DNA from 2 places in the Priestia sp. SRI_019 genome. Region 2 is predicted to be linked to the other one. Evidence: riboswitches for the same ligand, from Rfam matches in the RefSeq annotation. Region 2 holds a riboswitch; the other holds the start of a gene.

Region 1 (3,428 bases), on a different contig from region 2:
AAGCAGGATGTTGTGAATGCGATCCGCTGGGCGCGCAAGCATCGTATTGAGATTCGCATTCGATCTGGCGGTCATCATTATGAAGGATATTCTACGGGTGACTGTGTATTAGTCATTGATATTAGTCGATTAAATGGGTTGGAATTAGACAAAAAACGGAACATTTTAAAGATGGAAGCAGGAGCGAAAAATACGGAAGTGTATGATTTCATCGGTTCGAACGGATATGTTTTTCCAGGAGGAACCTGTCCGACTGTTGGCGTGTCTGGCTTTACGCTCGGAGGAGGTTGGGGACTTTCGAGCAGACTTTACGGGTTAGGATGCGACAGCTTGATAGAGCTAGAGTTAGTCAATTATGAAGGAAAGCTCATTAAAGCAAATAAATCGTGTAACGCTGATCTTTTTTGGGCATGCCGCGGTGCCGGTGGCGGTAACTTTGGCGTTGTAGTAAGCATGACGTTTCAGCTTCCAAAGCCAACGAACAGCTCGGTGACGCTCGTTCGATTCTTTTATGTAGGTACTACGAGAGAAAAGCAGGCGCAAGTGATGAATATATGGCAAAACTGGCTTCCCGAACTGGACAAACGTATGACGCTAGTTGCAAGCTTTTATAATGCTGAAGGAGAAGGGGTAGGCATATTTGCAAACGGCTTTTTTTACGGCTCCCCAGAAAGAGCTCGTAAGGTTTTGCAGCCTTTTGCAGAAGTAGAAGGGTTTCGAGTCGAATTAGAGTCATTATCTTTTCTTGAAGCGGTAAAAAAAATAGAGGCAACCTATCCTCCGCCTGAAAAATTTAAGTCAACGGGAAGATTTGTGCAAAGAACATATTCACGTGGTGAGCTTGAAAATCTTACAGATCTCATACAGCGTCCAGCAGAAGGTTCCGTTTATGCGGCGATTTCTTTTTATGCACTAGGAGGAGAAATCCGCAGTGTTGGTAAAAGAGAGACAGCCTTTTTCTACAGAAATGCTAGATATATTATGGGGTTTCAGTCTGTATGGACAGACGATGCATATGCAAGAGTCAACAGAGAGTGGCTTTATAAGCGATTTCAAGATATTAAAAGTATAACGGTAGGTTCCTACGTGAACTTTCCTATCAGCAACCTTAGAAACTACGAGCGTGAGTATTTTGGAGACAACGCAGAGAGATTAGAGAGAGTGAATAAGAAGTACGATCCGTTTAATGTGTTCAGGTTTCCTCAGGGACTAAGATAGCGTGCGGAAAAGGATACTAAGTTGACAATTGAACCTGTGCAATCATCTTTTTTCAAAGAAGGTAAATAAATGAAAATAATCTTTCTTGTTGACAAAGCATTAAACTGGTATTAAAATAAACAACTATTCGACAGTCATTATCTTGATCGGAAAAATTTAATACGTAGAAAGCTATGATTGCTATGGATCACACTATAGCAGGAGCAGCTTCTGGAGAGATCGCGAGAGTTTCGCGACGCCGAAGGGTTCACAATCTCAGGCAAAAGGACAGGAGAGTACCGGATATTTATTTGGCGTGTTACTAATTGGTAACATGTATCTTAATATTTGTTATTCTTATGACCATGAGATTGGAGCGCATCCAATCTCTTTTTTTATTGGACTTTATTTGTAGTCCGCACGTTTGCATCAAAGGTTTTATTGTTAGGAGGAGTTAGAGTTGGAACAACGAGAATTAAAGAGGGATTTATCCAATCGTCATGTTCAGCTAATCGCGATTGGAGGAACCATTGGGACGGGCTTGTTTTTAGGTTCTGGTAAAGCCATACAGCTTGCGGGTCCCTCTATCATCTTTGCTTATTTAATTGTTGGTATTGCGCTTTTCTTTGTGATGAGAGCGTTAGGAGAACTACTGCTTTCTAAAGCAGGTTATCAATCACTAACAGATATTGCTGAAGAGTATCTTGGACCGTGGGCTTCATTTGTCACCGGATGGACGTACTGGTTTTGCTGGATCATGACAGCTATGGCTGATGTGATTGCAGTTGGCGTATATGTGAAATATTGGTTCAATATTCCTCAGTGGATTCCTGCACTTATTTGTGTAATCATTTTATTAGGGCTTAACTTATTAACCGTAAAATTATTTGGAGAATTAGAGTTTTGGTTTGCTTTAATAAAGGTTATTACGATTCTTGCGTTAATTATTATTGGCGTTATTTTGCTGGTAATGGGATTTAAAACAGACGCGGGATCCGTTACTGTTCAAAACCTTTGGAATCACGGAGGACTGTTTCCAAATGGAGTTTCAGGTTTCTTACTTTCATTCCAAATGGTTATATTCGCATACGTCGGGGTTGAGTTGGTAGGGGTATCGGCAGCAGAAACATCAAATCCCCAAAAAAATATTCCATCGGCCATTAATAAAATTCCGCTGCGAATCTTATTTTTCTATGTTGGAGCGCTTATCGTCCTCTTATTTATTAACCCGTGGATGGAATTAAATGCAGCAGAAAGCCCATTTGTTAAAACCTTTAGTTTAGTCGGAATTCCGCTTGCTGCTGGAATTATTAATTTTGTTGTATTAACTTCAGCCGCTTCTGCTTGTAATAGCGGGATGTTTTCAACAAGCCGTATCTTATATAATTTAAGTAAAAATGACCAAGGGCCATCCAAGTTTGCAAAACTGAATAAAAATCACGTACCAAGTAACGGATTATTTGTATCTACGCTGGTCATCTCAGCGGGAGCTCTTTTAAGCAAGCTTATACCAGACCAAGCTTTTGGCATCGTAACGACCATTAGCGCTATTTGTTTTATTTGGGTGTGGAGTATCATTCTTATTTGCCATCTAAGGTATAAAAAGACGCGTCCGCAGCTGCATGCAGCATCAGCATTCAAAGCACCGTTAACACCATTTATAAACTATGTTGTGTTAGCTTTGTTTGCGGTGATTCTTGTTATTATGCTGTTTTCTGACGCGACGCGCCCAGCCTTATTGTTGACGCCCGTTTGGTTTATTCTCTTATTTATTTTTTACTGGACTAGAAGGGGAAAATAAATAAATCTTTAAAGGCTAAAAAATCAGCAGGGAACAACCATAATTTTTTATAAAAAAATATAGTAAACTTCTGACCTCATCACTCCGTGATGAGGTCTTTTTAGTGGAGGATAAATAATTGATTTCTACTGCATGAATAAAATGCAGGAAGCAAAGTTTATAGAAGAAAACTAAAAAGTTGTTCTAACAGAAAACATAGGGAGAAAGCTCATAGTTTTCTGATAGGAATATAGAACAAATTGCTTTTCTTCTATGTCTAAAGATGGAATTCCGTCATTTATATGGAAAAGTCTTCATTTTGGAGTACAATGAAGGTAGACTTCATTAGATTAAGGTGAACAAACATGAAATGGTTTAAATCTCATACGTTTTGGAAAATCTTCACGATTAACGTGCTTCTTATTTGTACCATATTAACGCTAATGTTTAT
Region 2 (3,428 bases):
TGCATTTTTCTTGATGAGTAATTTCTTCAATTTCTTTTAACGGCTCGATTTGTCCGTAGAAATTTGGATACTGGACAATAACAGCTGCCACGTCACTCCCCATCTCTTTTTCTAATGCAATCATATCTGTTACTCCGTCTGCTGCAGGGATTTCTACCACTTCAATGTACTGACCCTTCGCATACGTTTTTAAAACATCTTTTGACTCAGGGTGAACAGCCGCAGAGACAAGTACTTTTTTCTTTTTTGTTTGACCGGCACTGAGCATAGCGGCTTCTGCTAAAGCAGTTCCTCCGTCATACATAGAAGAATTAGCCACGTCCATCCCCGTTAACTCACAAATCATTGTTTGAAATTCAAAGATGGCCTGAAGTTCTCCTTGAGAAATTTCTGGTTGATACGGAGTATAGGCCGTATAAAATTCCGAACGAGAAATAACATGATCAACAATAACCGGCATGTAATGATCGTAAACTCCTGCTCCTAGAAAAGAAGCATAGTCTTTTAAATGAGCATTTTTAGCAGCCATACTATTTAATTCTTTTAACAGCTGAGGCTCTGAGGCCGCTTTTTTAATATTGTATTCTCCTTGAAAACGAACGCGCTGCGGAATATCTGAAAATAGATCATCAACAGATGAAACGCCAATTGCTGCTAACATTTGCTGCTGATCTTGTTCTGTCATTGGTAAATAGCGATGTAACATGTTAAATTCCTCCCCAAAGCTTACTTTGAACGTTTATAAAAAGGTGTTGAAACCACTTTTGCTTTTAAGCGTTTCTTCCGAACCTGCACTTCCACTTCTTGACCAAGCTCTGTATACTCTGCTGACAATAGTGCTAGACCGATGTTTTTCTTTAATGTCGGTGACTGTGTACCTGTTGTCACAAATCCAATTTGTTCTTCATCTGCAAATACTTCGTAACCGTGTCGTGGTATACCTTTATCAATCATTTCAATTCCTACCAGCTTACGAGGTGCCCCGCTTTCACGCTGTTCTTTTAACACTTCTTTTCCAATAAAGCTGTCTTTGTTCGTTTTTACTGCAAATCCAATTCGAGCTTCAATCGGCGTAATATCTTTTGAAAGCTCTTGGCCATATAAAGCCAAAGTAGCTTCAAAACGAAGCGTATCGCGAGCTCCTAATCCGCAAGGCAACACACCTTCATCACTGCCTGCTTCTAAAATAGCCGTCCACAAGTGAGCGGCGTCAGCTGAAGAACAATAAATTTCAAAGCCATCTTCCCCGGTGTACCCAGTACGTGAAACGAGAGCTTTTACATTCGCTACTTCTACATCATCAGCAAATGTAAATGGCTTTAACAAAGCTAAATTTTCGTTCGTTAACGTTTGTAAAACTTTTTCTGCTAAAGGACCTTGTAAAGCTAGCTGCGCAGTTTCATCAGATTGATTAACGAGCGTTACATCTCCTTGTTTGTGAGACACCAGCCACTCATAGTCTTTTTGAATATTAGCAGCGTTTACGACTAGCAAATACTCTTGATCTGCTTTTTTATAAATCAGCAAATCATCTACCGTGCCTCCGTCTTCATAACACATAGCCGTATACTGCGCTTTTCCATCGACGAGGGTAGAAACGTCATTTGTCATCGTGTGCTGAAGAAAAGCTAAGCTATCAGCTCCTGTTACAAGAATTTCTCCCATATGAGAGACATCAAAAAGACCTGCCTTTGTACGTACAGCTTCATGCTCTTCTTTAATAGAAGAAAATTGAACGGGAAGAGCCCATCCGCCAAAATCAATTGTTTTGGCACCATATTTTTGATAGGTATCATAAAGCGGCGTTTTGTGTAATTCTGTTGTCATATTTATGTCCTCCTCTTTTTCACGTGAAACTTTTCATAACGGGGAGTTTTCAAATAGTGTGGGGATCACTATGTATCCAAACAAAAAAGGACAGAAAACCCCCTACTGTATTTAGTAGGAAGTCTCTGTCCTTTTCACCTGAAAGTTTACCTATAAACGAATAGGTTTGCCTCGTGGGTGGTCTATAAACGCATAGACACTCTCCAGAGCTGCGTCAAACAAGAGTCTTTTTGCCTGAGAGATTCACAATCTTATTGCTTGCTCCTTCGGCGCTACATTCAAGTAGTCTCTCCCCGTGTCGTCATTCGCTTCTATAAAGTTGGTAAAGTTGGGCATACTACTGAAAGATGTATCTATCTTTATTCACACAATCATTTGTAAAGTGCTAATCTATTTTCTTTTTCAAATTTTCTAAATATATTTTTATCCTACCTGATTCTTATCATTTGTTCAATAAAAATTTTTTACAAAGGAGCATTTTTATCATGAAAGTGAAATTAAACATCGATGAAACATGGGAAGCAGCCTTCTCAACTAAATTGGAGCAAGACGGCCCTTGGTCTGTATGGGATTTGTATAAACTTGCCTATGAAATAGAAGACCAAACGCTTATCTCAGAATTTGAAGGACTGCAAAGCCCAAAACATCTAGCTGATTTAACGCCGCTTCCTCATCAGCTCGAAGTAGCCAAACAAGTAGTTGAAACAATGAATGGGAAAGCCATTTTAGCAGATGAAGTAGGACTGGGAAAAACGATTGAAGCAGGGTTAATTTTGAAGGAATATATGATTCGCGGACTTGTTAAAAAAGTTCTCATTTTAGTTCCAGCTTCGCTTGTTTCACAGTGGGCTATGGAATTGAATCAAAAATTTTATATTCCCGCAGTTCCTCAAAGAAAATCATATGTGTGGGATCAGTGCGACATCGTTGTATCTTCAATTGATACAGCAAAACGTTCTCCTCATCGAGAAATTGTGCTTGAACAAGACTACGATCTCATCATCATTGATGAAGCTCATAAACTTAAAAACAACAAAACAAAAAACTATGAATTTGTGCAAAGTCTAAAAAAGAAATTTTGTCTGTTGCTAACCGCAACACCGATTCAAAATCGAATTGAAGAAATTTTTAACTTAGTCTCTCTTTTAAAGCCTGGCCATCTCGGCAATAAAGACTATTTCGAAGAATTATTTTCCGCTAAAAAACGCTCTTTGCAAAACGATGAACACTTAAAAGAGCTTGTTAACAAAGTTATGATTCGAAATCGCCGCCACGATACGGGTATCGAATGGACGAAGCGAATTGTTCAAACCATTCCTGTTGAATTCTCGCCAAAAGAACGGGAGCTGTACGATGCGATTACATCTTTTAAAGGAAACGGATTCCACCCTTCAAGCGCTTTTTCAATTTTAACTCTGCAGCGAGAGGCCTGCAGCAGCCGTGAAGCAGTGTATATGACATTAAAAAACATGCTGGAACGTCAGGAAGATCAAAACAGCGCATTAACGGAACATATGATTACGCCGTTAATGGAACTACTTCAGCAAGTGCCTCAAAATGCAAAAGCAGAAAAAGTGCTAGAGCTAGTTCAGAAAATTGAT

What was found. A riboswitch is a leader RNA that binds a small molecule or an ion and turns the genes downstream of it on or off. The one in region 2 is predicted to bind glycine.
Region 1: another riboswitch for glycine. It lies ahead of AC2YJL_RS22880 (amino acid permease); the one in region 2 lies ahead of gcvT (glycine cleavage system aminomethyltransferase GcvT).

What each region holds. Positions count from the first base shown of each region.
Region 1 covers NZ_JBYCZN010000005.1:24,739-28,166, reverse strand. The annotation lists gene AC2YJL_RS22885 (FAD-binding oxidoreductase) at 1-1,218, shown strand, start outside; glycine riboswitch at 1,419-1,499, shown strand; gene AC2YJL_RS22880 (amino acid permease) at 1,658-2,998, shown strand; gene AC2YJL_RS22875 (PAS domain-containing sensor histidine kinase) at 3,343-3,428, shown strand, end outside.
Region 2 covers NZ_JBYCZN010000001.1:404,598-408,025, reverse strand. The annotation lists gene gcvPA (aminomethyl-transferring glycine dehydrogenase subunit GcvPA) at 1-706, opposite strand, end outside; gene gcvT (glycine cleavage system aminomethyltransferase GcvT) at 727-1,827, opposite strand; glycine riboswitch at 2,040-2,132, opposite strand; gene AC2YJL_RS02085 (DEAD/DEAH box helicase) at 2,313-3,428, shown strand, end outside.